Regions from separate parts of the Paenibacillus sp. PDC88 genome, predicted to be linked through region 1. Evidence: predicted binding sites of a transcription regulator. Region 1 holds the regulator's gene; each other region holds the start of a gene.

Region 1 (7,950 bases):
GACTCAATGATACGTTCTGGTGGTACTTTTATACCCAAATTGACGATCTGGTAACCATTGTTCGCGAGAATGATCTCGACAAGGTTCTTACCGATATCATGCACATCACCTTTCACCGTGGCGAGCATGATTTTACCTTTAACCGAGGTTTCGTTCTTCTCCATGAATTGCTCTAGATGAGCAACAGACGCTTTCATTACCTCTGCACTTTGCAGTACCTCAGCAACAATGAGTTCATTGTTGTTGAACAGTCTTCCAACCTCCTCCATCCCTTTCATCAGAGGTCCGTTGATGATCTCAAGTGGACTGTATTTCGCTCTTGCCAGCTCCAGATCAGGGATGAGTCCTTCCTTACTGCCTTCAACGACGTAAGCAGCTAAACGTTCTTCCAAGGTCAGATTAGAGATTTGGACTTTCTTCTCTACTTTTTTATTACGGAATGCGGCTACAAAAGCAGCTAAGGTTTCATCATTTGTACGGTAGATTAAATCTTCGGCAAGTTTACGTTCTTCAATTGGAATAGAGGCGTAACGCTCTACTTTTTCCGTGTTAACGATCGCATAATCAAGTCCTGCCTTGGTGCATTCATACAAAAAGACAGAATTCAGCACTTCACGCCCTGCCTCAGGCAGTCCAAAGGAAACATTACTTACTCCAAGGATCGTATGTGTTCCTGGTAATGCGGACTTGATCAACCGAATGGCTTCAATCGTTTCGGCCGCAGATCCAATATACTGCTCGTCTCCTGTACCTACAGGAAACACAAGGGTATCAAATATAATGTCTTCCGGTTTAAGACCATATTTATTCACGAGAAGATCATACGATCGTTTGGCAACGTCAAGCTTGTCTTCCCTGCTAATTGCCTGCCCTCGCTCATCAATCGTTCCCACAACGACAGCTGCTCCATATTTATGGATGATCGGCGTTACATTCTCAAATTTATCCTCGCCATCTTCCAAATTAATAGAATTGATAATCGCTTTTCCTTGGGAATATTGAAGGGCTAGATCAATGACTTCACTATCTGTTGTATCTATCATTAGAGGTACTTTGACTTTCTTAACAACAAGCTCAAGGAAATTACGCATATCCTCGGCTTCATCTCGATCAGGGTCCTGCACACAAATATCAACAACCTGCGCTCCATTCTTAACTTGAGCACGCGCAATTTCAGAGGCCTCTTCATACTTGCCTTCTACAATCAGGCGTTTAAATTTACGGGAACCGAGTACATTTGTTCGTTCACCAACCATATAAGGACGATTATCCTGTTCTACATACACAGGATCTATACCCGAAATAGCTGGAGGATGTTCTCCAGTTAGCGGACGTGGCTTCATCGTTCCCAGCTTATCAGCAAGAGCCCTGATATGATCCGGTGTCGTACCACAGCATCCCCCTGCAATATTGATCCATCCTTGTTCTGCAAAAGCTGCAATCTTGGTTGCCAGCGAATCAGGCGATTCATGATATTGTCCATTCTCATCCGGCAAGCCAGCATTGGGATAACAGCTGACCGCTGTTCCTGCCATGGACGATAATGAACGAATATGATCTCTCATAAATTCAGGACCCGTTGCACAGTTTAGCCCGACCGATATCGGGTTAAGGTGTTCTAAGGAAATATAAAACGCTTCAATGTTCTGACCTGCTAGCGTTGTACCCATTGGCTCAATTGTCCCTGATATCATAATGGGAAGCTCGATGCTCCGTTTGGCGAACGCCTGCCGGATACCGATGCTGCCAGCTTTGACATTGAGTGTGTCCTGAGAGGTTTCCAGCAGAAGCACATCGACACCGCCGTCGATCAATGCGATAGCCTGCTCTTCATAGCTGTCAATCAGCTCTTGAAAAGTAACCCCTCCTGTAACGGACAAGGTCTTTGTCGTTGGGCCCATAGCTCCTACGACATATCGTGGAGATTCTGGTGAATTATATTTATCCACAGCTGCTCTAGCCAGTTTTGCCGCAGCGAGATTAATTTCTCTTGCTTGATGCTGTATATCGTATTCTGCTAGCACGACAGAAGTGGCTCCAAAGGTGTTCGTTTCAATAAGATGAGCGCCAGCTTCAAGATAACGTTCGTGTATATTTTGAATCAATTCCGGTTTAGTCAGCACAAGTATTTCATTACAGCCATCCAGCTCTTCACCGCCAAAGTCCTCGGCAGTCAGGTTTTCTTGCTGGATCATGGTGCCCATGGCGCCATCTAGAATTAATATTCGTTTATTCAACGCATCCTTTAAGTCACTCTTGATCACTGTCATACCTCCCGCAAAACGTTAAATCTTAGTTTAGCAGAAACACCACCTGTTGGGAAGGTAAATCATCGACAGAAAATCAGCGTCATGTCAGCGTTATCGGCTTCAAGCCTAGTTACAATTCATATTATCCACGAACAACACTTAGCAAAGGCAGAATAAATAATTCATTAAACCAATTTGAAAAGAGGGAATAATCATGCCAGAACTATTGATCAAAAACACGAATGAAAGAATTAGCGGAGTGGAGAATGTTCGTAATTATTTGAAAGACTGTAATGTACTCTATGAGCAATGGGATTCAACCAAGCTGCCTGCAGAACTCAAGGGCCACAAGCTGCTGTCTGACGAAGAACAACAGCAGGTCTTGGACCTCTATAAAGAAGAAATTTCTGAATTGGCTGGACGTCACGGCTATCAACAATGGGAAGTCATTTCCTTGTCAAATGCCACTGCCAATCTCGAAGGGGAGCTTGCTGAGCTCGATGAAATGCATGCACATGGAGATGAAGGAGCTCATGCCATTCTGTCAGGCAACGGTATTTTAAGTATGAAGGCTGATGATGATTCAGGTTATTTCGATATAGAGCTAACCGCAGGGGATGTCATTGTTATTCCTGAGAACACTCCACACTCATTCGCTCTAATGAAGAACAAGGAGGTCATTGCCGTACGGTTAACTATCAAAGAAAACGGTTGGACCCTATCTCCTTACCCTGATCCCGCTTACATTAAAAATGGACAACCTCAATGAGGTTGTCCTAGTTTTTCCTTGCTTGTCCTACTTCTAGTTGACACTATTCTTCCACCACAATCTGCACAGATGGCATAGCGTGGAAGCCTCTTGCTGTAACATGAGAAGTAACCTTGTATTCTCCCGCAGTTTTAAACTGATAGTCAAATACATAGACTCCTTCCCCTTGGTGCTCCGCCTCAAACTCCATACTAACACCATCCGATGTAGCAACCTCGAACATGACTTCGTCCGCATCATCTATGACATCTGCTTGCTGAGTCACCACAGCCTCCATATGTACGGTTTCATTCAGGCTTATCTGTTGACTCGACGCACTCAGCTTGACATCAATCGGTTCCATGAGAGCAGCCGGCTCCGAAGAAGCTTCAAATGAGCATCCTGAGATTAGAAGACATAGAGTTAATATAATGAAACCCGTCGAGATTTGACGCTGGATAGGATTGAAGTTGTTCGATGGCAAGAAGAGTTTCAATATTTTCATCTTCCTTCCTGTATTCTAGTAAAAAGAAAACCGCCGCTGCTCTGCAGCAGATGCGGTTACTTGGAAGATTATATCATTTGTTTTATTTCAGATAAATGCTTTATTTCTACGTCTGGAGTGAAGGCTTCCTCGTTCAGCTTGTTATTACGATTAATCCAAACCGCTCTGATTCCAGACGCAAGAGCTCCCTTAATATCTGTAGTGAGCTTATCGCCAACCATCAGCGCTTCCTCCGGAGATACATCCAGCAATTCCAAAGCATGCTTGAAAATAGAAGGATCCGGCTTTCCTTTGCCAAATGTACCTGAGATCACGATATGATCAAAGTAAGGAACCAGATCAGGAACCCCATCCAGCTTCTCTTGCTGAAGAGCAGGGCAACCATTGGTTAACAAGAGAAGCTTCACTTTACCTTGCAGTTCAGCCAGCGTCTCTAACGTCTCATCATACATGTAAGGACGGTTTCGGCGTTCTTTACCGAAATGCTCGGCTAGCTCCGCTCCGAGTTCCGGCTGATTAATACCCAGAGCAAGAAGACCCTTGGTCCAAGCATCTCTACGGTAAGTAGGAGCAATTTCTTCAAGCTGCTTGAATTCAGCTCTGTCACTTCCATTAAAATTAGCCCACAATCCTTCAAAAGGGTTAATGCCAATCATTTTTGTAAAAGCAAACGTTTCATACGATTCATACAGCTTCCTTGCTTCATTGCGGACAGAAGTCTCCAGTTCATGAGGATCAACGCCTGTTTGCTTCGATGCAACTAGACATGTTTCATAAAAAGCTTCCTCTACACTCCGCTCATCCCATAAGAGTGTATCATCCAAATCGAATAGCACTGCTTTGATAGACATGCTTCTCTCTCCCCCGAAAGTATGGTATCGTATGTTAGGCTTCTTACTTCACTCTCTTATCTTCGACAGGTATTTGATGATTCTGTGCGTATTGCACAAGTCGTGCTCCCATCGCTTCTACATCGTATAGATTAAGCAGTTTGCTGAACACCCAAGGACCGCCTTTACCGTTGCGCTCAACAATGACAGAACCTTTTTCCAACACAATTTTCTTAATATCCTCTGCACCCATGGAACGTTCTCTGCTTAGCTTAATCGTCTTAATCCGCTTCTTACCGACTTTGAGATACGGCCGGCGCATAAAGTACATCAGAGCAAGTCCAAGATAAAGCGCAAATACGACCCAATCAAATGCCCCTACTCCACCTGTAGTCAAGCCGCTAAGGGTCAGGAACATAAATGAAAGGACAACGAGTACAAATGGGAACAAAAAGGCTCTTCCTTTAAATACATCCTCTTGTTCAACACCAGATCCGATGGATGGCTGGCCTCTTTTTTTACGATCTTTATTAATTTTCTGCTGGTTTTTCTTCACTGATCTTTCAAATGAACTCGCCATGAGTATCCTCCTTCAATCTATAACAAAAGCATGTACCTATTTATTGAATCATTTTCCTTTTGAATAAGTGTCGCCGCTTACATCGTCCACAATTTCAATGGATTCCAGCTGCTGACGGAAGTTGCTGCGGATGTTGTTCAAATAGATCTCTCTAAGCTCAGCCCGTTCAGTCAATTCTGCATCATTAAGCCCGGATTCCTTCTGCTTGCGGGCAAGCTCATTAATCCGCGCAACTAGACTTTCAATATCCAACTTTCTTCCCCTCCAAAATGCATAGTCTCTTTAACTTTGACATGATTAGAAAAGGTTGTCAAGGTAAATACCTGTATAGTCAGCATTTGATACAGAATAAAAAAAGACGCAGATCAAGCCGCGTCCTTAGCATGTAATAAATCATAAACGAATTATGCATATCAATCAAAATATGGGAGCTTTAACAGCTGTCCTGTTTGTATATGAGAGCTGGATAAACCATTAATATGCTGAATTTGATTAACATAATCTCTTATATCCATACCTTCCGGCTTATGCTCTGTACCGATCGCCCATAAAGTATCGCCAGGCTCCACAACAATCTTCTCGTATGCTACCTCTTGACCCGCGTCTGCAAATACCGTCATGAAACCCGTTAAGCTCAGAAGAAGGATTGAAGCTATCAATATCAAACGGATTATTCTGTGCTTGTTCTTCTTCATTATAATATGTATTGTCTCACCCAAATTATTATTAGTCGATTCATCTGTTCTAGAATGTATGCTGTGATAAGTGCTGTATTTAAGCATTATTCCAACCTCCAAACGTTTGTTCTCATTCCTTACAGAACTCACTATAACACGAACATGTGTTTTGGGCAATAGTTTTTGAGAACAATTGTTCTGTATTTTTTTAGAACTAATGTTTGTACGAACGGAGGTTCTATGCTATAATTTTCCCAAACGTTATTATGTGGAGTTGATACGGTATGTCGAAGGTATCCAGCAGGCAGTTAGCAATTCTGGAGTTTATACGCAATGAAGTCCGATTGAAAGGATATCCGCCGTCCGTAAGAGAGATTGGTGAAGCTGTTGGTCTGGCCTCCAGTTCAACCGTTCACGGACACCTGGATCGTCTGGAGAAGAAGGGGTTAATTCGTAGAGACCCTACTAAACCACGGGCTATTGAATTGCTTGGTCAAGATGATAGTGATGATAATGTTCTTCAATTTACGCAGACAGTTGCTCGTGTTCCTGTCGTTGGTAAAGTCACTGCTGGTATTCCGATCACAGCTACAGAGAATATTGAAGATTATTTCCCACTGCCGATGCAATATGTTGGCGAGGAGAAGGTATTCATGCTATCTGTTGTCGGGGACAGTATGATTGAGGCGGGGATTTCGAACGGTGACTATGTTATCGTCCGCCAGCAGCAAACAGCGAATAACGGAGATATCGTCGTCGCGATGACGGAAGATGATGAAGCAACCGTTAAGACGTTCTATAAAGAGAAGGACCATATTCGCTTGCAGCCAGAGAATCCTACATACGAACCTCTCCGGCTTACGAAAGTAACCATTTTGGGTAAGGTTATTGGCTTGTTCCGTGACTTCCTTCATTAATTTGCCATTCTTTTATTTCTAGTATAGTATGTACAAAGCCGAGATCTTCTTGAGAAGATCTCGGCTTATTTTGTAGTAAGATGTAAGTAGTTTCTGAAATACTAATATCCAGCATGCTCTCTACTCGCCTACTCGGGTGATTAAGCACTGCATTCAGTCGTTACGAGCAAGAATTTGAAGCCTACTAGTCATAATATTGTTTAAATTGTTTTCTCACCAAAAAAAGAAAAACCCTTGAGCGCTTAGAGCGCCAAGGGTTTCCGGTTTTAGTAAAGCGTCAAATATTGATCGCGTTCCCATTGATGTACTTGTGTTCTATACATGTCCCACTCGATTTCTTTCAGTTCATAGAAGTGAGCCAAGGCATGGTCTCCAAGCGCCTCAGTGATAACTTCGCTGCGGATCAGCTCATGCAATGCTTCCTTCAGATCGGCTGGGAGTGAAGGAATACCTTCTTCAATACGCTCTTCTTCAGACATGATGTAAATGTTGCGGTCGATTGGAGCAGGTAGACTCAGCTCACGGTTAATTCCATCCAATCCGGCTTTGAGCATAACAGCCAGTGCCAGATAAGGGTTCGCAGCAGGGTCTGGATTACGTACTTCAACACGAGTACTCAGCCCGCGGGAAGCCGGAATACGGATCATCGGACTACGGTTACTTGCAGACCATGCTACATAGCAAGGTGCTTCATAACCAGGAACCAAACGTTTGTAAGAGTTCACTGTCGGATTCGTAATTGCCGCCATAGCACGTGCATGCTTGAGAATACCAGCCATATAGTGGCGAGCTGTCTTGCTGAGTCCCAAAGTATCGGATTCATCATAGAATGTATTCACATTGTCTTTGAATAGAGATTGGTGACAGTGCATACCCGAACCATTCATACCGAACAGCGGCTTAGGCATAAATGTCGCATGCAGACCATGCTGACGAGCAATCGTTTTGACAACCAGCTTAAAGGTTTGGATTTGGTCAGCAGCCTTAATGGCATCGGCGTATTTAAAGTCAATCTCATGCTGCCCAGGAGCAACCTCATGGTGTGAAGCTTCAATTTCAAAGCCCATTTCCTCAAGTGTCAGCACGATTTCACGACGGCAGTTCTCTCCAAGATCGGTAGGAGCAAGGTCAAAATAACCACCTTGGTCATTCAGCTCTTCCGTTGGATTACCATTAGCATCCGTACGGAACAGGAAGAATTCAGGTTCTGGACCTACATTCATCGAAGTGTAGCCCATTTGCTCTGCTTCTGTCAGCACACGCTTCAGAATACCGCGTGGGTCCCCCGCAAACGGAGTTCCGTCCGGCATATACACATCACAAATAAGACGCGCAACACGATTCTCTGTTACCCACGGGAAAATAACCCATGTGTCCAGATCCGGGTACAAGTACATATCTGATTCTTCAATACGAACGTAGCCTTCAATGGAGGAGCCGTCGA
Region 2 (7,950 bases), 320 kb from region 1:
ATGGCTGAGGTGGAGCGGTTAACGTCTTCTGCAAAAGAAGCGCTGATTACGGGACAGATTCCTGATCCATCTCGACTGCTGGAATTGGCGGATTATTTGATGAAGAGAGATCATTAGTCGTCAAGCGAAAGCATAGACATCAATTCACCTCTAACTGGCGAAATTTATGATTTAAAGTGGATTGTGGTATAATGTAGCCTATGACAATAACTAATTTACAAAAAATTATGAAGGAAAGCGGGGGGTTCACGTGCTCCTTCCACAAATTAAGGGACCAAACGATCTGAAAACATTATCTGTGGATGAACTTGTTTCATTATCGGGGGAGATTCGTCAGTTCCTGATAGAAACAATTTCTCGTACAGGAGGGCACCTGGCATCCAATTTGGGAGTGGTAGAGCTTACGATCGCCCTGCACTACGCTTATAATAGCCCTAAGGATAAAATGATATTTGATGTAGGCCACCAGGCTTACGTTCATAAAATATTGACTGGACGTATGGACAAATTTGACACGCTCAAGAAGTATAAGGGTCTGTCAGGTTTTGTTAAGCGTAATGAAAGTGAACATGATGTCTGGGAAGCTGGACACAGCAGTACTTCCTTGTCAGCTGCCATGGGAATGGCTTATGCAAGGGATCTCAAAGGCGAGGACAACAAGGTTATCGCAATTATTGGGGACGGAGCCCTGACTGGCGGTATGGCTTTTGAAGCGTTGAACCATATCGGACATGAACAGAAGAAGCTCATGGTCATTCTGAACGATAATGAGATGTCTATTGCTCCTAACGTTGGAGCTATGCATAACTATTTGAGCAAGATCCGATCGGACAGACATTATTTGAAAGCCAAGGATGAAGTTGAGCTTGTATTGCGTAAGATTCCGGCAATCGGAGGTACACTTGCGAAGTCTGCAGGCCGGCTCAAAGACAGCTTGAAATATATGATGGTTCCGGGTGTATTATTTGAAGAACTAGGCTTTACTTATCTAGGACCGGTTGACGGGCATGATATGTCTAAGCTGATCGAGACCTTCAGACAGGCGGACAATGTCAATGGCCCGGTATTCGTTCACGTTCTGACCACCAAAGGCAAGGGATATAAACCGGCTGAGGCCGATTCCTTCAAATGGCACGGTATTTCGCCGTATAAGATCGAATCAGGACAAGTGCTTAAATCCGTAGGCAATCCCATGTATACCGACGTATTTGGAGAAACACTCATTGAGCTCGCTAGAGAAGATGAGCGGATCGTCGCTGTTACTCCGGCCATGCCGGGAGGTTCAGGACTCATTCCATTCAGCAAGGAATTCCCTGAACGGATGGTTGATGTTGGGATCGCGGAACAGCATGCAGCAACGATGTGTGCAGCGCTGGCAATGGAAGGATTAAAGCCGGTATTTGCAGTTTACTCGACCTTCATGCAGCGTGCATATGATCAGATCGTCCATGATATTTGCCGACATAATGCGAATGTGATGTTTGCAATTGATCGGGCTGGCTTTGTCGGCTCGGATGGCGAAACGCACCAAGGTGTTTATGATGTGGCGTTCTTACGTCATATTCCAAATATCGTGGTGATGATGCCGAAGGATGAGAATGAGCTGAGACATATGATGAAGACAGCGCTGGATTATAATGAGGGTCCAATTGCTTATCGATATCCAAGACTGAATGGATTGGGTGTACCGCTTGATCCAGAGCTGAAGTCCATTCCGATTGGTTCGTGGGAGACTCTGCGGCAAGGGGAGAATTACGCGATCATTGCAGCTGGACCTATGATTCCAATTGCGGAAGAAGCGGCAGAGCTGCTGAAACGTGAGGGAATGCAGGTAAGTGTCATTAATGCCAGATTCTTTAAACCACTGGATCAAGAGATGCTGGTATCCTTACATGCGAACGACACGAAAATGATCGTGCTGGAAGAAGCATCTGCAGCGGGGAGCCTCGGAAGCAGTATTCTTGAATTCTATTCAGAAGCAGGGCTGTACGACACCAAGATTCACATCATGGGAATCCCGGATGAGTTCATCGAGCACGGAAGTGTCAAGGAGCAGCGTGAGGAAGTGGGGCTTACGGTACAGGCGGTTATTGAAGAGATGCGGAAGCTGAAGCTTGAGTTCGCCTATGATCTTCCAAAGACCAGCACACCTTCATGATGAATGTGTTTCCGTAAAAATTTAGAAGATGAAATGATATAAACCAAGCCCGAGAATTATAGAGTCCAATAAGGGCAGTTATGCTCATATTGGGCTCTATAGCTATGTGGTTTAATCTACACGACAGGAGAAATTATGTCAGTTCCCAAAGAAAGAATGGATGTCCTGCTGGTAGAGCAGGGATATTACGAAAGCCGCGAGAAGGCCAAGGCAGCAATTATGGCAGGTCTGGTCTATGCCAATGAAGAACGCATTGAGAAACCAGGAATGAAAATTCCCCGTGAGGCTGTCATTCGAGTGAAAGGCGCAGTACATCCTTATGTGGGGCGCGGAGGACTTAAGCTGGAAAAAGCAATTCGTCAATTCCATATTGAGATGAAAGGGCGAACGATGCTTGATATTGGTTCTTCAACAGGCGGGTTTACAGATTGTGCACTGCAGCATGGTGCATCACATGTGTATGCGATCGATGTAGGTTACAATCAATTGGATTGGTCGCTTCGCAACCATCCACAGGTCACGGTTATGGAAAGAACCAATTTTAGGTATGTGACACCTGAGCATTTGACAGGTCCTGTACCGGATACCGCGAGCATTGATGTATCCTTCATCTCTTTAAAGATTATACTTCCACCTCTTATTCAGCTGCTTAAGCAGCCGGCTGATATTGTAGCCTTGATCAAGCCGCAGTTTGAGGCGGGAAGAGAAAAAGTTCCGAAGACAGGGGTTGTCAAAGATCCCAAGGTCCATGCAGAGGTTCTGCGTTCTATTCTCGAATACGGAAGTGAGCTTGGCCTGGCATTGTCTGATTTGACATTCTCGCCGATTACAGGTGGAGAAGGAAATATTGAGTTTTTGGCCCATTGGCGTCTTGGTGGAGAAGATGTGGAATCTGCGGGACCTGATATTGATCATCTGATTGAGGCCGTGGTTAACGAAGCGAGCCATACCTTTCATTGAAACTCATCTTTTTTAGATGGGTTTCTTTTGCTGGATTCATAAAACCAGCGCATTTCCTAAATTCACAAGAGGATATTTTTTCTGGTTAACGAATATCTCCTTGTGAGAGGTGAGATGGATGGAAGGCCAATATGATAAATTTGTTATCGCTTTTCTCGGGATCATTATTGTATTCTGGGTGTTGTATGGCATTCGCAGATGGCTACAGGAGCCGGTTCCTGAACAGCTGCCAGAGCTTGTACTCAATGAAGAAATTCAAGAGCATCCCGCACTCGAAATTTTGGAAAGAGAAGGTTATGAGGTCATTGGGGGAAGACTTAAAGTCCCGCTGACCTTCCAGGTAGATAAACAGACTCTGTACAGTCGGCTGTTCATTGATTACGTGGCAGAGAAAGAAGATGAGGTGTTCATTGTGAAGACCTCGAGAAGCCGGATGCCGCAGGAATGGACAGGCTCTGGACTTAGAGACCGCCTGCTGCCCTATTTGCTGCTGTACCCGAACTGTAACGGTTTACTGTATGTAGATACGGACGATAATAACTTGAAGCTAATCACGCTTATAGATGAAGATGATTATATTTGGGAGCATGAAGACGAATATTAATTTATAGCATAATTGGATGGAGGCAAGTATGAAGGGACAACGACACATCAAAATCAGAGAAATAATTAGTCAAAATGACATTGAGACTCAGGATGACCTTGTCGAGGCATTACGGCAGGCAGGTTATCAGGTAACTCAGGCAACTGTATCTCGTGATATTAAGGAATTGCTGCTCATAAAAATTCCGACCGACGATGGAAGGTATAAATATTCACTCCCTACGGACCAGAGATATAACCCAGGACAAAAATTGAAACGGGCCCTGGTTGATAATTTTCTCAGCGTCGATTATACAACAAATCTGGTGGTCATGAAGTTTTTGCCAGGCACGGCCAATTCGGTGGCCGCACTTCTTGACAGCATTGAGTGGCCGGAAATTATGGGTACGATCAGCGGTGATGATACCATCCTGGTAATATGCAGAAATGAAGAGAACAGCAAAACGGTTATCAATCAAATCATGAGTTACATTTCTTAATCAAAATTTCAAAAAAACAGACGAACGTATGTTTCTTTTTGGTGAGAAATAGTGTAAAGTATACATCGAAGATGAAAATAGCAACAGGTGTTCCCTTCCCTGTAGAAGGGCTGCCACAGTTATCATTGGAGGTGTTGGAACATGCTTTCCACATTATCAATCCGAAATTTAGCCGTTATTGAAGCAGTTGATGTACATTTTCATTCAGGATTTCACGTGTTGACCGGGGAGACGGGCGCAGGTAAATCAATTATTATAGATGCTTTGGGACTGATTGCAGGAGGACGAGGCTCCGCAGATTTAATCCGCTATGGCTGTGACAAGGCCGAGATGGAGGCCTTATTTGAGCTTTCTGCTCATCACCCCGTATGGAACACGCTTACCGAGCTCGGAATACAGGCGGAGCCGGATGAACATCTGGTTATTCGCCGTGAGCTTACAGTTTCCGGTAAGAGCGTATCCCGGATCAATGGTCAGCTCGTGAATCTGACAATGCTTCGCGAAATCGGAGAACAATTAATTAATATCCATGGACAGCATGAGCACCAGAGTTTACTTAGAGCAGAGAAGCATTTAGGTCTGCTCGATACATACGGAGAAACGATCATTCGACCCATCAAGATAAAGTATAGTGAGCAATACAGAGCTTTTGTCAAAGTAGAGAAGGAGCTTAGACAGCTTCAGGAATCCAGTCAAAAAGCATATCAAATGCTTGATATGTATCGATTTCAGCTGGAAGAAATTGCAGCTGCGAGCCTTGTTCCCGGTGAAGATGAATCCCTCGCCGAAGAAAGGGTCAAACTATCTCATAGCGAAAAGATGATGGATTCGGTATCAGGTGCGTATGAGCTGCTTCATGGTTCACAGGGACTCGAAGCCGTGAGCTACGCGATCTCGAAGCTCGAAGATATTAATGAATATGATCACAAAGGTATTCATCCCATACTGGAACAGCTTCAATCTGCATTTTATCAACTGGAGGATGCGGCATTTCAGCTGCGGAGCTACCGGGATGGGATCGAATTTAATCCTGTTCGGTTATCGGAGGTCGAAGAGCGCCTTAATATGATTACCGGATTGAAGCGTAAATATGGTGAAAGTGTAGAATCCATACTTCAGTATTATGTTCAGATTGAACGGGAAACCGATCATTTGGAAAATAAAGATGAACGCTTAGAGAAACTGCTTGCAGAGCGTAATCAATTATTAGAGGGATTATTGGAAACTGCAGAAGAGATGAGTGAGGCACGCAAAATTTGTGCTGAAGAGCTGTCCAATCAGGTGGAGCGTGAGCTCAAGGATCTGCAAATGGAGCGAACTACAATGCGTGCCCAGATTTCCATTATGGAAGATCCCAAGGGTGTGGAATGGAAAGGGAAGCGCATTCGAATAACCAAGCATGGAATAGACAATGTAGAGTTTCTCATTTCAGCTAATCCTGGAGAGCCCCTAAGACCATTAGGCAAAATTGCATCCGGAGGTGAAATGTCGCGTATTATGCTGGCTCTAAAAAGCATATTTGCACGCCACGATCAAATACCGGTTCTCATATTTGATGAAGTTGATACAGGTGTCAGCGGCAGGGCAGCTCAGTCGATTGCTGAGAAATTGTTTATTTTGTCCTCAACATGCCAAGTGTTCTCAATAACACATTTACCTCAAGTTGCATGTATGGCAGATCATCAATATCTCATTGAGAAGAATGTCCACGATGAACGGACAATGACGCAGGTCGAGTCCTTATCAGAACAGGGCAGAGTGACAGAGCTTGCCCGTATGCTGGGCGGTGTTGAAATTACAGAAAAGACATTGCATCATGCTCAAGAAATGCTGAAACTTGCTGAAGCCAAAAAAGGGGCATAACTGCTGTTCGGAACAATGATTGACAGTAATAAAAGGACCTGGCCAAGGTTATGTTATAGTTACGCAATTGGCGACCACCTTTCGTCAAGCGAACGAAGCAAAGGGAGCGTGACAGCCACTTGAAGCCTAGCCTTGGAAAGAAACTAATCGGTCTTATTGTTGTCTTCTCTATCTGTCTTATTGGACAGACCCTATTGCCCGTATTTAGTTACGCATCTTTGCCGGATGAGCTTCATCTGTTTGCCGGACGCGAAACGGATCTTAAAGTAGCAGCTCCAGTCGATGCAAGTGTGTCTGAACATCCTGAAGTTCTGCAAGTCAATCTCAGTAAGAATGGCGGCGGTCTTAAGGATGAATCCAAGTCCCACTCTGTTCATCTGTATCCGCAGCGTGAAGGTGCGACCAAGCTTACTTGGAAGCTATTTGGCAAAATTCCGTTCAAAACAACGGATGTCACGGTCGTTCCTGATCTCAAGGTTGTGCCAGGCGGCCAAACTATTGGTGTCAAAGTAAAATCAGCAGGGATATTAGTGGTGGGTCATCATTTGGTTCATTCCGCTAATAAGACACCGATATCTCCTGGCGAAACCGCGGGTATTAAGCTCGGTGATTTGATTACCCATATGAATGGAAAATCGTTAACTGGGGTCAATGGAGTGGCAGATGCAGTTCTTGAAGCTGGGAAGTCTAAGAAGCCTATTGAGATTACGCTAACTCGTCAAGGAAAAGTGATGAAGACCAAGCTTACACCAGCATTTGACGAAGAAGATCAGGCATGGCGGCTTGGACTCTACATTAGAGATTCAGCAGCTGGTGTAGGGACTTTAACCTTCTATGCTCCCGATCAAGGTGTATATGGAGCATTAGGTCACGTAATTACGGACATGAACACACAAACTCCGATTGTTGTGGGTAGTGGAGAGATTGTCCAATCCAATGTTACCTCGATATCCAAGAGTGAATCTGGAGATCCTGGAGAGAAGAGAGCTCATTTCTATAAAGAGAGCAAGATTCTCGGTAACATTGAGCGCAATACTCATTTCGGTATTTTTGGCAAAATGTCAGATAATCCAGAGCACAGCCTATATGGTAAACCGATTCCTGTTGCCTTTGCTCATGAAGTGAAAGAAGGTCCAGCAGAAATTCTTACTGTTGTCGACGGGCAGAAGGTTGAACGCTTTACAGTCGATATCGTTCATGTATCAGATCAGTCGCAGCCTGCAACCAAAGGGATGGTTATTCGAATTACAGATAAACGTCTCATTAACAAAACAGGTGGAATTGTTCAAGGCATGAGTGGAAGCCCGATTGTGCAGAATGGGAAATTGATTGGCGCGGTTACTCACGTGTTCGTGAACGACCCAACGTCAGGATATGGGTGTTTTATTGAATGGATGCTGCAGGATGCTGGTGTGGTCATTCCTCAGAAAAAACAAACAACGAATCTTAAGGCTAGTTAGAGCCTTAAGATTTTTTTGTCGAAATAATAAGAACTTCATCATAAATTGAAATAAAATACAATATTATAAATCAACGCATATAAAAAATAAAGAAAAATAATTTTCGACAGAAGGATTTTCCTCCCCTATGTCGAAAATCTAAAGAGGTAAGGGAATGACAAATCAATAATTGTCTAAGGGAGGAAATACACTTGCAAAAAATCGAAGTATTATTGGCTGACGATAACAGAGAGTTCACGAATCTGCTGGCTGAATATATATCGGAGCAAGAGGATATGGAGGTAACGGGAATCGCTTATAATGGCGAGGAAGTTCTTCAGCTGCTTAGTGACGGAAGAACCGTTCCTGACGTTTTGATACTTGATATTATTATGCCGCATTTGGATGGCCTTGGTGTTCTGGAGCGTTTGCGCGAGATGGATTTGTC
Region 3 (7,950 bases), on a different contig from region 1:
CGCTGTCCCATTCTTCCTCTAGACTGACTTCGCCAAGAGCAACCTGAATATGTTCTTTGGCTATCCCTTTTTGCCGGAGCTCCTGCCCTACCCACAGTTTCCCCTTTCGGTGGTTGGAAATACGCTGTCTAGCCCATTCTTTTGCATAGAATGAATCATCAATCAGCCTCTCTTGCTCCAGCCTTGATAATACATCTTCAATTATTGAATCCACATATTCCTTTTGCTTCAGCTTCTGTGCCATCTCATGCCTTGTCCGCGGCTTCCGTTCCAGGAATTTTAGACTTTGTACATAAGCTCGCTGTTTCTCATCAGCGATAACAATTTCTTCAAGCTCCGTTTTGTGAAATGAATTTCCCTTGATCATTCGGTACTTGATCATTACGTCTTCCAATACAGACAGCTCATATGAACCAAATGATATCATATACCTCGCTTCACGCCCTCGCAGCTTCTCCACTCGGGTGATCTCTAGTGATTCATTAGGAAAATGGGAGACACCCTGCTCTATGTCCTGGATCATATCCTGCTCGTAATTGTCGTTCATCCTGTGTCTCTCACTTCCCTCATAACTAAATTTGTGGTGCATTCGTATAACTAGACAAAAAACCGCAGATCAAAGTGAGCTGCGGTTTACAGAAAATCAAAAGAATACTATTATTCTATTTCGAACAATTCCTGTTCTTCTTCAGCTTCCTTCGCTTTCTCAGCATCAGACTGAGCTGGAACAGTCGTTGTCAAGTTGCTTGCTTCACGCACTTTCAGCTCAATAGTTTGTGTAAGCTCAGGATTCTCCTTCAAGAACTGCTTCGAATTCTCACGGCCTTGGCCTAAACGATCACCGTTATAGGAATACCACGCACCACTCTTATCCACGATGTTGTATTCTGTGGCGATATCGAGCAGACTTCCTTCTCTGGAAATTCCTTCACCATACATAATATCAACTTCTGCTTGCTTAAATGGAGGAGCAACCTTATTCTTCACGACCTTAATCCGAGTCCGGTTCCCGACAACATCGTTCCCCATCTTGATGCTCTCTACACGGCGTACGTCAAGACGTACAGTGGAGTAGAATTTAAGAGCACGACCACCAGGAGTGGTCTCTGGGTTACCAAACATGATGCCGACTTTCTCGCGAAGCTGGTTAATGAAGATCGCAATCGTCTTCGATTTGCTGATCGCACCAGACAGCTTACGAAGAGCTTGAGACATCAGACGTGCTTGCAGACCCACGTGGGAATCTCCCATATCGCCTTCAATCTCTGCCTTCGGCACGAGTGCAGCTACAGAGTCGATAATAACGATATCAACCGCGCCACTGCGTACGAGCGCCTCTGCAATCTCTAGACCTTGCTCACCTGTGTCCGGCTGGGACAACAGCAATTCATCAATGTTAACGCCTAACTTTCTAGCGTATTGCGGATCAAGTGCATGCTCTGCATCGATAAATGCAGCTTGTCCACCTTGCTTCTGTACTTCAGCAATAGCATGAAGCGCAACGGTTGTTTTACCAGAAGATTCAGGTCCATATATTTCAATAATCCGGCCTCTAGGGAAACCGCCGGTTCCTAGTGCAATATCCAAAGCAATTGATCCACTGGGTACAATTTCGACTTGCATGTGAGTTGATTCACCCAGTTTCATAATTGAACCTTTACCAAATTGCTTCTCTATTTGACGGAGCGCCATATCCAGCGCAGCACGACGATCTGACAATAAACTCACATCCTTCTTTGTTTATAAGTATATGATACTCTCTTTATGGTCGTTTGCCAAGCATTTTTTGAGAACATACATTCGTTTTTTTTGGAGGAGCGGGCGCCCACCTGTCTCACTCTCACTTTCATATTTGGAAACAATAAAATAAAAAAGGAAGAACCAGCGCAAAACGAGTTCGCTTCGGTTCTTCCGATACATACAGTATACTGCTTCCCACGCTGGTCGTCAAACGGGTATGACCCAGGCCACAATAGCGTCAGTCCAGCTTCTCGTTCTCAACAAGCTTGCGCCACAAACGGTATAGCAGCGTTTTGGCAGAACGAATTCGAATCGTTTCCCGGTTGCCGCTCAAGTTAAGCTCGTGAATCTCTGTTTCTCCCCCGCGCTCCGCTATGCCGATATATACAAGGCCGACTTTCTTGCGCTCTGAATAACCAGGACCAGCTACTCCCGTAACCGCCAAGCCATAATCAGCATCCGTTATCATCCGAACTTGTTCTGCAAGCACTTTGGCCACTTCAGGACTAACCGCGCCAGGAGCATCCTCCCCTTCTAAGTATGCATGGGGAACGTTCAACAGCTTCTCCTTCATTTCATTTGTATAGCACACGATCCCGCCACGAAGCATGGTCCCGCTCCCCGGTATGGATGTCAGAAGCTCCATGAGCAGACCTCCTGTACAGCTCTCTGCAGCCCCCAACGTCAGTTCACGGTCAGCCATCATCTCTACAATGACATGCTCAATAGGAATATCATGGCTTGCATACAAATGCTCCGGCAACCGCTGTTGAATCTGCACTTCAAGCTCATTCAACTTGACCATCGCTTCACTTTCGCTTCCGGCTTTGGTAGAGATACGAACCGTCACTTCACCTTCTCCAGCATACGGAGCAATCGTCGGATCGGTCTGTGCCGAAATAAGATCCTTCAGCTTATCCTCCAGCATAGATTCACCGATCCCCGCAAACTTCAGCATTTTAGAGTAGATCGGCATCTCGCCAGTAAGCGCATGCTGCTGAAGCCATGGCACAGCATGATTTGTAAACATGGGTTTCAACTCTTTGGGAGGTCCGGGCAAAATAATATAATAATGATCATCTTGAAAAATCGCATTTCCGAGAGCAAGCCCTGTCTCATTCGTAAGCGGGGTTGCCCCTTCTATTAATGTCGCTTGACGCTTGTTGTTCTCGGTCATCAGCGTTCCGCGGCTCGTAAACATTTGCTCAATCTTATCCAGAGACCGCTGTTCGATATGAAGCTCTCTGCCCAGCAGCTCAGCTACAACATCCTTTGTAATATCATCCTGAGTCGGACCAATCCCACCCGAGAAAATAATGATATCGGCTCGACTTTGTGCCGTCTCGATCGACTGCTTCATCCGCAGCGCATTATCACCTACGACGGTTTGAAAATAAACATCAATACCGATCGCGGCAAGCTCTTTTGATAAAAACTGTGCATTCGTATTTACAATTTGTCCAAGCAACAGCTCCGTGCCTACTGCAATAATTTCTGCTTTCATGACGATGCCCCCATTTCCACTGTGTTGAATAGCTTCTATATTAGAAGCTGTTTCTCGGATACATAATTATAACTTTGAATAAAACTTTCAAAAAAAGCAATAGGATCACCTATTGCTTTTGTCAGAGAGCCCCTATTTTACGCTTTGGTTTGGGTCAGAAGATGCTTGTTCTTCACGAAATAATCAATGCCTGAGTATATCGTAATCAAGGTTGCCAGCCATATTAATATGGTATCCATCGGTATTCCGATAAAGGCAAACGGGAAATTGTTCAGCAGCAGCAGCGAAATTGCCACGATCTGAACAATCGTTTTGATCTTTCCCCAGGCACTCGCAGCAACGACAGAGCCGTCAAGCAGTGCAATCTGCCGAAGACCTGTAACCGCAAACTCTCTACTCACAATAACAACGGCAATCCACGAAGGAATGCTACCCATTTCAACCAGAGATACGAGCACAGCAGTAATAAGGAGCTTGTCTGCGAGTGGATCTAGAAGCTTGCCCAGGTTAGTAACTAGATTATGCTTTCGGGCTATATATCCATCAATACCATCCGTGCTTGCCGCAATAATGAATATTATTGCTCCAATAAGCTGGTTGTACGGCAATGTATAGTCCCCAATCTGAATCGGCGAAGGATACATATCAAAATCAACAAGCAAGAACACCATCATGACCGGAATCATAAAAATTCTTGCCAGTGTAATCCGGTTAGGTAAATTCAAAAAAAAGCGCCTCCCCTTTACATCGTACTATTAGGAACAAGCATCAGGCTGCTCCAAGTCTTTTCTGCCTGAGATATGTAATAGTAATAACAAACATACATGTCTGTATAGAAGTCCCCACCGAGTATATTATACCCCAATTTACATGTCAAAAAAGACATACGTTAAGAGGAACGCAATGAACAGCATCATTTGCATCATTTACATAGGCGATAGTGTAAGAACAGCAGTTTACTTCATATTCGTAAATTGCAGATCCAGTGGAAGATCACTTGAGCGCAGCAATTGAATAATCGCTTGAAGATCATTTTTACTCTTTCCGGTTACACGGATTTGATCTCCTTGAATCTGGCTCTTCACCTTCAGTTTGGAATCCCGAATCAGAATATTAATCTTCTTCGCATTGTCCTGATCAATTCCCTGTTTGAAGCCAAGACGCTGCCTTACAGTTCCCATAGAAGCAGGTTCAATCTTGCCGTAATCCAAATTTTTGAGAGGGAGACCTCTCTTCACCATCTTGGATTGCAGTACGTCAATTACTGCATTCAGCTTGTATTCATCATCCGAAACAATGATGAGTGCGTCCTTCTCAATCTTCAGGCTGCTCTTGCTTCCCTTAAAATCATACCGACTCCCTATTTCCTTCTCTGCTTGTGTAACTGCGTTCGTTAATTCTGCCAAATCGAGTTTGGATACAATATCAAATGAACTTTCTGAACTCATGTTAACAACACTTCCCTTCGATGTAATTTGACCTTGTGTACCATTATATTAAAACCATACATGTGAAGTCTAATCATGGCGTTTAAGGTATGTCCTACACGATAACTCGTAAAAACATGTACAGCGAATGCGCTGTACATGTTCGATGAAACCTATTTTATTGACCGTCTTCAGAGCCCGATTCACTACCGCTGTTCGTACCCTCTTGTGCAGAACCATTATTTTCGCCTTCAGCCAGCCGAAGTAAAATACGATTCGTCGTCTTGCCGTCCGTCACCACTTGACCATTTACAGTGATTTCCGTCGCTGGGGCATAGCCTGACTTAATGTACATTCCTTCCGCGGTCAACTCAAAGCTATGATTGTCTCCAGCAGCCGTTAAGCCAGAAACTAGCTGCTCACCGCTTGAATTCTCACCATTGTACATCTCAAGCCAGCTTTCGCCAGAAGCTTTAACTTCAACCGTAATGGGTTCTTCCGCACTTCCGCCGCTCACATCAAATATTGTAATGTTACCTGATTTGCCGCTTTCTGTAACGGAAACCGGAACATCTTCAACAGTTTCTTCGTCAGCAGGTTCTTCTTCCTGGTCTGTCCCCTCTTCAGGTGCTGCGGCATCTGGATTCTCCTCACCGTTCGGATCACCGCCGCCTACTTCAGATCCAGGATCTTCAGCATCTTCACCTGCACCAGGCTCAGGTGTGTTCGTTACAGGCTGATTATCCGTTTGTTCTGTAGATGGCTCGTTCGGATCTTCTGCCTGGTTTAAGGTAGGCACCCAATAGAAATAAATAAGTACCAATATTAATGCTAAAAAAGTCCATGGCAGCACAATAGACAGCCACTTATTGTTCCGCTCTGCTTGCGGACGGCTGGAACGCTTCTGCATGACAGGCTCCATCGTAGCTTCCTGCTCAGGAGCCGGAACATCCTTCTTGTGACCCTCCAGCAGCTCCTCAGGATTCAAGCCCACCGTCTCTGCATAGGTTTTAATAAACGCCCGCACATAGAAGCTGCCTGGCAGCACTTTGTAGTCACCCGATTCAATCGCTTCGAGATACCTTTTTCTAATCTTAGTCATCTCTTGAACGTCATCAAGACTCAATCCTTTTTGCAGCCGGGCCTCCTTCAACTGCTGACCCAGTTCAGACATGCCAATTCCTCCTCATTCTTTCGTATTCGCTAAGATGCTTGTATATATAAACACATTTCTTTAAATTGTCATTTAATCTTATAGATCGTCTGTATAATTTGCAGTAAATGTATCATATAAAATTTCTTCATCCGGATTATTGCGAAGCTCAATAATAATATCAAAATTATTGTAGTCGTATTCAGACTCCTGAACAAAAATATCCGGATGCTCAATGACCTTGGTGCTCGGCATATTCATAATTTCCTGCAGCAGATTATAATGCTTTTCATTGGATCTAATGGTGCTCACAATACCATCAATGATAAATACATTGTTCGGATTCATCTCGTCCTCCGACATTTGACTTCTGATCGTTTGACGAAGGAGCGTAGAAGAAACAAAAGTCCATCGCTTCATAGCACAAACACTGCCTGCAATAATAGATTCCGTCTTGCCCACTCGCGGCATCCCGCGAAGACCAATGACATGATTACCTTCTCTCTTGAATACTTCACCCAAAAAGTCCACAAGGAGACCCAGTTCGTCACGGGTAAAGCGGAACGTCTTACGGTCATCCGAATCGCGATCAATATATCTGCCATGACGCACGGCCAATATATCAACAAGCCTCGGCGCACGAAGCGCAGTCACCGTAATATTGTTAACCTTCTTGAGCATTTCTCCAAGAAGCTTTATTTTCTCATCGTCGTCAGATTCAAGAAGCATACCTCTTGTCTTGCCCTCGACTCCGTTTATTGTCAAAATGTTCACTTCGAGCATACCCAGCATTGATGCAATATCACCTAATAAGCCAGGTCTGTTCTTATGTATTTTATACTCCATATACCACTGTTTGTACTCCATTTAAACACCTCTGAAGCCTTATTCCTCATCATTCGACATAATCAGCACATTTTTATATAAAAATGTTGCATCTGACATCCATCAAACACGGGTCTTACTTATGATATATAAAATAAAAATGAATTACAAGAACACGAATGTAACAATTAGAGAAAAGCCCCCTTGCGGGAGCTCTCCTATGCATTAGTTATGCATTTTTCTTGGCCAATTTGACCATAAGTTTTGCGATGGTGCGACGTTCTTCATCATCGCCCACATCCCACAGTTCTTTTAATGCGCGGTTGGATTGGTTAGCAGGATCGACTTTCTCATCAAGGAAATCACCAATCTCATAAGCCAATTTGTTAATTACATCCTGGCTCATCCCCAATTTTTCGGCTTGCACGACACGCTCACCTAGAAACTTCTTCCATGCATCATAGTTACTCACTACTGTTGACATTATTAAATCCTCCTTTGCACAAAGCATGAGATTTAAAAGTGGGCAGTAGTTAATATGAGCAGATGAAGTTCCTTATATACTGGTTAGTTTATACAACAGTGCAACCGTGTTATGTCAGCCAGCCGCCATTCGGCGATATGATCTGACCATTAATGTAGCCCGACTCCGGCAGTGCCAGGAAGTAAACAAGCGAAGAGATTTCATCCGGTTTTGCCAGCCTGCCTGCTGGAATCTCCTCTTCGATCGATTTGATCTCATCCGGATCAAACGACTGCATCATTTCAGTCTCTACAGCACCTGGGGCAACAGCATTAACGGTAACGCCTGAAGGAGCAAGCTCCTTGGCCAGTGCTTTGGTGAAGGCATTGATGCCGCCCTTGGTTGTTGAATAGAGCACCTCACAGGAGGCGCCCGAGATTCCCCATATCGAAGAAACATTGATAATGCGTCCATAACGCTGCGATATCATGTGCGGCATAAACATTTGGGTACACAAAAACACACCCTTTAAATTCAGCGCCATAACCGCGTCCCATTCTTCTTCTGACACATCGCTCAGCAAACCATAGTGACTCACTCCCGCATTGTTCACTAGAATATCGGGCAGCATGCTATGTGCTTTAAGCTTCTCATACATTCTTTCGATCTGTTCCTTGCTCCGCAAATCAGCAGATACAGTCATGATTCTGCCGCCGTGATCCATGCAGCGTCTCGCCACTTCATTCGCAGCCTCGTGTGAGTTCATGTAGTGAATGACCACGTTCATCCCAATGCTTGCAAATCGTTCTGCTATGGATGCTCCAATTCCCCTGCTTGC
Region 4 (7,950 bases), on a different contig from region 1:
TGATTCACCGCGATATCCTCTCCACCCAGCTTAAATCCGTTGCCGTCACTGCTCGTAGTAGACGTTCCGTCCGAGGTTTGACCGTTCTTGTAGGCAATGCTGTTGCGGATCGTTACCGGTCCAATCGGGCCTGTATCGTCCTTCGTATAGAGATCCCAGCCATCATCGACATTATATGCCGCTATACATCCATCAAATACGTTGCCGGGGCCGACCGTAAGTTTAGCAGCAAAACCGTCTGCATCTTCGCCATTATCAGGGTCGTAATTGTCATGTGAATAGGAATTAATAACTTCATTATAAGCGGGCCATTCGCTGTATCCGGCAGTGGACGCATAGCGGCCAAGCTGAATTCCAGTATCCCGGTTATGATGCGATTCTATATTTTCAATACGGTTATAGTTACCGGCTATATACAGTCCGTTATCTCCCGCGCCTTTAATTTCCAAACCTTTCACAAGCCAGTAACTGCCAAACAGCTGCAAACCGCGATTGGTCGAGGCAAAGGATTGGGCAGAAAAATCAAGGACAGGCTTCTCATTTCCGTAGGCAGCCAGTGTTTTTCTTGCCGTGGCAGAATTGCCGCTGTTATTTCGATCAATTGTAATGGTAGAGGGATAGCTGTAAGTACCGCCGCGCATATAAATTGTGTAGCCTGCTTCAATTTGCGTGAGTGCATGTTCAAGGGTTGTCGGACTTTGGAGTGTCCCGGGATTGCTTGCAGAACCGTTAGGAGCTACGTATAAATTCCCGGCAGCTGTGAGAGCCTGTGTATTTTGAGGTCCAGCCTCAGCAATCATTACAGCAGAAGTACTCTCAGCAGATAAACTCGTTAGGGGAAGTAAGGGAAGGGCAAGAGACAGGCTGATTCCGGATACAAGCGTTCGGAAGGCGACAGACTTCCGTTTTGTTTTGTAGTCAAGCAGATTCAATTTCGTCACTACGATTCCTCCTATAATTTGATTTAGATTGGCACCCGTGGTTTGGTAACGGTTGCAATCTGAATCATACGTGATATAGAGGGGTACAGGAATAATCATCTTCACTGCTCATGAGGAATGGAGGTTATATCGGAGACGAGCGGCTCCGTCGTTACAGAGCTCACATCATCATAATCATTGCATCAGATGTTATGTCTTGTGCTGCTAACACACGTCAAACTCAACAGGCCAGATAATGGAGCCGCGCGGGACGGTACCCTCCTCAAAGGCAGTGAAATGATGATGCAGCTTGGAGTGAAGGGGGCCTTCTAATATTTTGACCATATATTCGGCGTAAGTGCTGATGTTAACATCAAAGGTTGTAGCAAACCTTTCGAGTAAATAGGAGGTTGCTGGTAACGGCAAAGATAAGTGAGAAGCCGTAAGCGGGTTTAACTTTTGTTTGAAGTAATTTGCAATGAGGAGCAGGGAATGACTGTCCTGTGCCACAATGAAGCTGATTTTTTCCGGGTCTGTGCTGGAGTATCTAATATATCCGCTAAGTTTCTCATCAATTAATAAGGCAGTGCTGATCGTACCTGCACCGGGGCTGATCCAATCCTGAATAGATGAACCTGGAATTAGTGCCAGCGGAGAGGAGGCATGCAGATGCTCCCACATCAGTAAGAAAGACGGAATATCTCCCAGCTCAATACGGCGTTCCCTTACTACGGCAATACGATCGGTATAGATGCTCTCCAAAGGAATGTGGACCTGTTCGTCCATCCATGCCTTTCCTTGATATCCGAAGCGAACGTAGTAATGGGGATGACCCAGTACAACGGATAAGGCAAAGTCTTTATGTAAGGCACGATGATGGCCCGCTTCGATTAATGCAGATCCGATACCTTGTTTTTGATAATTAGGATGAACTGCTAGTGGAGACAGAATTAGACCTTGGTAGGTGCTGCCCTGGATACGTATAGGCTGGGGAGTGAATAAAATGTGGCCGATAATCTGCCCATCCAGCTCGCAAACGAGAGACAGCTCCGGATCAAAAGTGCTCCGTGCTCGCAGTATATTGACAAGAACGGCCTCACCCATTCCGTAGCTGTAAGAGAAGGTGAGAGCATGCAGTTCTGTAATGGCATAATAGTCGGATGGATACTCTTGGCGGATGTTCCAATTCATTCGTTCATAGCGCCCCATTTCTATATACTATGCGTACCTGGTTACTTTTTGAGCATAGCTTAAGCAAGCTGCTTCATTTTAATGCATCGAATCAGCAATAAAAAAATTGCTATCATCTTGGATTTATGAGATAATTGATGTTTGCCTGAATTGGTATTTAGATATCATGGCGTGGATTTACCTTATAAGAAAAATGTTAATGTGGGGGAGTAACCGTGGAGCGATATCCTTTCTCCTATAATCCGACCGAGCCTTTCGTGAAGCAAGTGGGCGATTGGGTGGCGGATGTATTTTATGATATGTTGCCCGAGCATGGTTTTGAAGTGCGGGATGAACAGATTTATATGGCGTATCAGCTGGAAAGAGCCTATGCCGACAAGAAGACGATATTTGCAGAAGCAGGTGTCGGTACGGGGAAGACGCTCGTGTATTTGCTGTATGCGGTGAACTATGCCCGTTATACCCGTAAACCAGCTGTAATTGCTTGTGCGGACGAATCGTTAATTGAGCAGCTCGTCAAGCCGGAAGGCGATATTGCCAAGCTTGCACGCTACTTGGGATTGAACATTGACGCAAGACTGGGGAAATCCCCGGATCAATATATTTGTCTTAAAAAGATGGACGGCGCCCGCCTTAAGGATGAGGATGCCGGTGTAATTGAAGAGGTATATGACAGTCTGCCGGACTTCGTCCATTCGCCTGGAACGCTGCAGACCTTCTCCCCTTACGGGGACAGGAAGGAATATCCCCATCTAAACGACGAGCAGTGGGACAAGATCAGCTGGGATTCTTTCCAGGATTGTTTTGTGTGCGACAAAAGGCATCGCTGCGGGATGACCCTCTCGAGAGATCATTACCGTAAGTCGACTGATCTCATCATTTGTTCTCACGATTATTATATGGAGCATGTTTGGACATATGAAGGGAGAAAGAGGGAAGGTCAGCTTCCACTGCTTCCCGAGCACAGCTCTGTCGTGTTTGACGAAGGCCATCTGCTGGAATCTGCTGCACAGCATGCGCTCAGCTATAAGCTGAAGCACACCGCTTTTGAAGAGATGATTACAAGGCTTCTGGATGGAGAAATACGTGAAACGCTCGCTGAGCGGGTAGAGGATGCCATTGACCAAAGTAAAGTGGTATTCAGCTTGGTTCAAGAGCTCAGTACTACCATTCCGGGATCAGATCGGAAAAGAGTGGGCGTTAATGAGGCTTTGCTCATACAGTTAAATCGCTGGAATGATACGCTTGAGGCGATTGACGAGGAGCTGGTGTTCGAAAGCGGCCTGCACACTCTCAATGAATATAAGCTTCGAATAGTGGAGGAGCACCTCGAGATGATTCAAACGGCTCTCCAGCTGTTCAGACAGCCAGGCAGTTATATTTGCTGGGCGGAAGAGAGCGAGGACGGCGACGTCACGCTGGCTGTTATGCCGCAAAAGGTCAAAGAAGTGCTGGAGCAGCGAGTATTCGGGCTGAATATGCCGATCGTATTCTCCTCTGCAACACTATCCGTAGGACAGTCTTTTGATTATGTCGCTGATAGTCTTGGTATTACCGATTATTTATCGTTCTCCGTGAATTCACCATATAATTATGCCGATCAGATGAGACTGATTGTACCTGAAGAGCTCTGCGAGGCGGGAGAGCTTCGAAGTGAGGTTCTCTTTGCCAAAAAGCTGGCGAGTGCCGCCAAGCTGCTCGCACACTCCGAAGGACGAGCCCTTCTTCTGTTCACTACAATGGAAGAGCTGCGCAGATTCAAGCAGGCTGCAGCCCAGCACCCTTATTTCGCTTCCTATAAGATGCTGTTCGAAGGGGACAGAGAGATCAGCAGCCTGATTGCAGACTTCCAGAACAATGAGGAAACGGTACTCTGTGCAACGAGCTTGTGGGAAGGACTGGACGTACCGGGACCCTCCTTATCCAACGTCATGATCTGGTCACTTCCGTATCCCCCGGAAGATCCGGTATTTATGGCCAAGCGGGAGGCAGCAGAGTCCAGCTATGAGGAAGTGGACATGCCTTATATGCTTCTTAGACTGCGGCAGGGGCTCGGGCGATTGATTCGTTCGTCGTCGGATCAGGGAATTGCCGCTGTGCTTGATCCTGAGCTTGTCGCCGATTCGAAGGTCAGAGAACGGGTGGAGGCTGTGCTTCCTCAAGGAGCAGTACTCAGGGTGGAGAAGATATAGCTGTTGAACCACATACCATGATGAGTTCAATATGGAATCGATACTGAAATAAATAAAGGTCAGTGATCTGATCCTTGTAAGTCTCTTGCAGACTTCACGAAGGGGCAGTTTACTGACCTTTTTTGTACAGGATGTATAGGCTTCCTACTTATCAAAAAAACCTGTGCTGAGGTAGCGTTCGCCTGTATCCGGTGCGATACAGAGCACTTTGTGATCAGCTCCCAGCTGCTTGGCGATCTGCAGCCCGGCCCACACCGATGCGCCGGAAGACGGTCCGAGCAGAAGTCCTTCCTCAGCGGCCAGTCGCCGCATGATATCTAGAGCATCCTCGTCCGTTACTTGAATAATCTCATCCCACACATGGGTGTTGACGATGGAAGGAATAAACCCGGGGCTCGTCCCGACCAGTTTATGAGGGCCAGGCTCACCGCCGGACAATACGGGGGATCCTGCAGGTTCAACTGCATAGATCCGAATGTCTGGAATCTGACGGCGGAGCTCTTCGCCGGTTCCTGTAATGGTTCCGCCGGTTCCCGAAGTCGCTACAAAAGCATCTAATTTCCCGTCCATCTGGGTCATGATTTCGAGTGCTGTTGTCGTTCGGTGAGCATCCGGATTGGCTTGATTCTCAAATTGCTGCGGGATGAAGCTCCCCGGTAGGGCTTCTTTAAGCTCCAGCGCTTTTTGAATCGCTCCAGGCATACGCTCGGCAGCAGGAGTAAGTACAACCTCTGCGCCGTACGCCTTGAGTATGTTAATTCGTTCTTTGCTCATGTTATCAGGCATGACTAGAATTGCTTTGTACCCTTTGGCTGCGGCGTTCATAGCCAGACCGATGCCTGTGTTTCCGCTGGTAGGCTCTATAATGGTTGCGCCAGGCTGAAGAAGGCCGCGGAGTTCCGCCTGTCTGATCAGATTGGCTGCGGCACGATCCTTCACACTGCCGCTGGGATTGAAGTATTCGAGCTTGACGTATACATCAGCATGACCGGCTTTCGGTAGACGATTCAGCCTGACGACCGGAGTGTTCCCGATCAATTCGGTTACATTGTTTACAACGAGGCGATTGCCTGATTTCGGCACGGCAGAATGATTTTGATCATGCATGTGAAAGTCCCCTTTAGTTAATATCCTATTATTTCAGTAGGAATATATATCTTCTAATATCATACGAACAGAAAGACTGCTCCGTCAAGACAGCTCCGTCAGGTCAATGCCCAGCCGTTCGCTCATTTCCTTCATGACTTCGGTCTTGCAGAAGGTCCACAGTAAATATAGGCGCCGGTGATATCCCCGGCACAGGTAGCGCATTTCAAATCCTTCCCTCAGCTTGTTCTCCTCGTAAATGCGGATCCCGCCTCTACGCATCTGTATCCGGATATCCGTCAAATTTCGGGTTACATCCATCTGGATGCGGGTTAAATGATGGACATACAGCTGAGGCATATGCAAAGAAACATGCTGTATGGTATGAATGTCCTGTTCAAGCACATCCAGCATGAGAATGTGCATCATATATTTTTTGACCAGCAAATGATCTGCTTCACTGGGGACCGGGGCGGTGGATGATGTAGACATCCCGTTCACTTCCTTACTGATATGTAGTTGAATCCGTTTCATACTATGCTTTGAATTATATTTACAGAACATACGTTCCTGTAATATTATATTCAATATAAGATCTGTTTATGCGGTCTGACAAGTGGAAATTGCATACATACGGATGGGGAGAGGGGTTTGATGAAGCGATGATTCATCATCTAGAGATCTATGTCTCTGATTTGGAGAGAAGCACTGCATTCTGGGGATGGCTTCTAACGGAGCTGGGATATGAGCAGTATCAGAAATGGGAGAAGGGAATAAGCTGGAGATTTGGAGCGGCTTATCTTGTATTTGTGCAGGCTGAGGACCGATTCCTTGATGTCCCGTATCACAGATGCAGAGTGGGGCTTAATCATCTTGCTTTTCACGCCGAATCAAGAGCGCAGGTCGATTCGCTTACCCGTCAGATGAGGGATAGAGGAGTCCCGATCTTGTACGAGCATCTTCACCCTTATGCGGGAGGAGAGCGGCATTACGCTGTATATTTTGAAGATCCTGACCGAATTAAGGTAGAGCTTACAGCACCACCGGAGAATACATGCAGCTAATGCACAATGGATAAGAGAAAGGCAGCATCGATCAATGATGATCGATGCTGCCTGGATTAATAGGATTTATGCCATATATTGCGGTTTATCGTAGAGTGCGTCCTTCTCTAATATGACCTTGTACGGGCGTTCCTTGCCTTTCAAGGAAGGGCCAAGCGTGACAATGGGCACCTCGGGCTTCTTGAAACTGTTGCCGCTGTCACCTTCCGGTACAGATCCGGTTGTTTCGCGGGCGGCACTCAGACGTACCTTGGGGGCTCCTCTTTTTTTGGTGAGCCTCTGTCTGATTGGTTTCATCCCAACTCTCCTCCTAACAGGTCGTGAATAGCACTAAATAGTTGGCGATTATCGCGGTCAATTTGCTGGAATAGATCATCACCTGCCTCAAGGTGTCCAACAAGATGCACGGTAAATACATAACCACTTGCTACAGGATAGCACAGCATATACTCTTTCTCAAGATAATCATCGTACAGATTCACCTTAATTTTGTTCTCCTTGTACGCATCAACGACAAGAATTCGACTGGGATCATCCGGCGTTTTGCCATCATTGATATTCATAGGGTAACGCCTCCCGATCTCACCGACATTTCCGGCTACCTGCTCAATATATCCGGATAGAGATACCCGGTGCACCGTGGTACCGCGTACGAGAAAGTGAGGCCGAGATACAAAAGCCGTTCGCAGTGTATCACTCATACGATGCAGCATTTGATCATCAATTTTGCGGGAACGCAGCAGTTCACGAAAGAAACGAAGCAGCTTCAGCAGCTGAATGCGTTTATTCTCTTCCTCCTGCTTTACTTTATTCACTTTCTCTGTTAAATACATATCCGACCAAGGGCCTAATCTTTCCATCATGTCTGCAATTTTGTGACAGGCTACCGATACAGCGGGTGCCCAGTTGCTATCTGAACGAATCTCATAAGTCAGGGAACCTAGACCAAGAAGATCACTGGGCATTCGCATGCCTTCGATATCTTTACTGCTATCCAGCTCGTTAACATGCTCAGGTAATATAAAGAATATGCGTCCTCTTCCCAATCGGCTCATAAAAAGACCCATTTCAAACAGGGTATTGTCCCGTACCGTGGCGTACATTTTTCCTCGAATACTGGTGATGTCATCCGGGTGGAAAATAAAAATGGCGAAATCACTGCTTCGAACCTGCTCCTCCAAATCCTCCATCGTATAGCTGCTAGGGTTAAATACGCCGGCATACCATGGAGTGACTTCAGCAGCATACCTTAAATTCTCATGTACAGCTGCGGCAATAGGCTTCGCTTCAAGGGAACATCCGATGAACGCTCTAGGCTTTATCGTCTTCATAGTCCGCTCCGCCTCGCTTACGGGATATGGTTTTTTAAGATCTTTTTCTATATTATACCATTTACCCGAATTTGACGAACCGAAAAGCATCACATTCTGAAGAAAGAGACGTAAGAACTAGAGTTATGCGACTAAAGACGATACTATGATTATTAATAGTCTATTC

What was found. Region 1 encodes LexA, which represses DNA repair genes until DNA is damaged. Its sites were predicted from a motif close to CGAACATATGTTCG; they were not measured.
Region 2: the regulator LexA is predicted to act here: its motif matches at 4,222-4,235, upstream of recN (DNA repair protein RecN).
Region 3: the regulator LexA is predicted to act here: its motif matches at 1,790-1,803, upstream of recA (recombinase RecA).
Region 4: the regulator LexA is predicted to act here: its motif matches at 5,947-5,960, upstream of BLW49_RS15750 (YhjD family protein).

Annotation. Positions count from the first base shown of each region.
Region 1 covers NZ_FNNT01000002.1:369,637-377,586, reverse strand. Annotated here, with positions in the region: gene metH (methionine synthase) at 1-2,204, opposite strand, end outside; gene BLW49_RS08345 (acireductone dioxygenase) at 2,464-3,018, shown strand; gene BLW49_RS08340 (FixH family protein) at 3,062-3,502, opposite strand; gene BLW49_RS08335 (HAD family hydrolase) at 3,571-4,353, opposite strand; gene BLW49_RS08330 (hypothetical protein) at 4,397-4,912, opposite strand; gene BLW49_RS08325 (DUF896 domain-containing protein) at 4,961-5,164, opposite strand; gene BLW49_RS08320 (LysM peptidoglycan-binding domain-containing protein) at 5,326-5,694, opposite strand; gene lexA (transcriptional repressor LexA) at 5,874-6,506, shown strand; gene glnA (type I glutamate--ammonia ligase) at 6,773-7,950, opposite strand, start outside.
Region 2 covers NZ_FNNT01000002.1:47,284-55,233, forward strand. Annotated here, with positions in the region: gene BLW49_RS06555 (polyprenyl synthetase family protein) at 1-117, shown strand, start outside; gene dxs (1-deoxy-D-xylulose-5-phosphate synthase) at 251-2,158, shown strand; gene BLW49_RS06565 (TlyA family RNA methyltransferase) at 2,294-3,118, shown strand; gene BLW49_RS06570 (hypothetical protein) at 3,237-3,722, shown strand; gene ahrC (transcriptional regulator AhrC/ArgR) at 3,751-4,200, shown strand; gene recN (DNA repair protein RecN) at 4,342-6,063, shown strand; gene spoIVB (SpoIVB peptidase) at 6,183-7,523, shown strand; gene spo0A (sporulation transcription factor Spo0A) at 7,715-7,950, shown strand, end outside.
Region 3 covers NZ_FNNT01000001.1:450,751-458,700, forward strand. Annotated here, with positions in the region: gene BLW49_RS01925 (regulatory protein RecX) at 1-547, opposite strand, end outside; gene recA (recombinase RecA) at 658-1,719, opposite strand; gene BLW49_RS01935 (competence/damage-inducible protein A) at 1,979-3,244, opposite strand; gene pgsA (CDP-diacylglycerol--glycerol-3-phosphate 3-phosphatidyltransferase) at 3,382-3,969, opposite strand; gene BLW49_RS01945 (YajQ family cyclic di-GMP-binding protein) at 4,201-4,692, opposite strand; gene BLW49_RS01950 (helix-turn-helix domain-containing protein) at 4,850-5,845, opposite strand; gene BLW49_RS01955 (DUF3388 domain-containing protein) at 5,924-6,691, opposite strand; gene BLW49_RS01960 (DUF3243 domain-containing protein) at 6,879-7,133, opposite strand; gene ymfI (elongation factor P 5-aminopentanone reductase) at 7,243-7,950, opposite strand, start outside.
Region 4 covers NZ_FNNT01000004.1:510,551-518,500, forward strand. Annotated here, with positions in the region: gene BLW49_RS15730 (right-handed parallel beta-helix repeat-containing protein) at 1-800, opposite strand, end outside; gene BLW49_RS15735 (GNAT family N-acetyltransferase) at 1,146-2,111, opposite strand; gene BLW49_RS15740 (ATP-dependent DNA helicase) at 2,327-4,303, shown strand; gene cysK (cysteine synthase A) at 4,448-5,410, opposite strand; gene BLW49_RS15750 (YhjD family protein) at 5,495-5,881, opposite strand; gene BLW49_RS15755 (VOC family protein) at 6,052-6,453, shown strand; gene BLW49_RS15760 (hypothetical protein) at 6,520-6,750, opposite strand; gene BLW49_RS15765 (nucleotide-binding protein) at 6,747-7,784, opposite strand.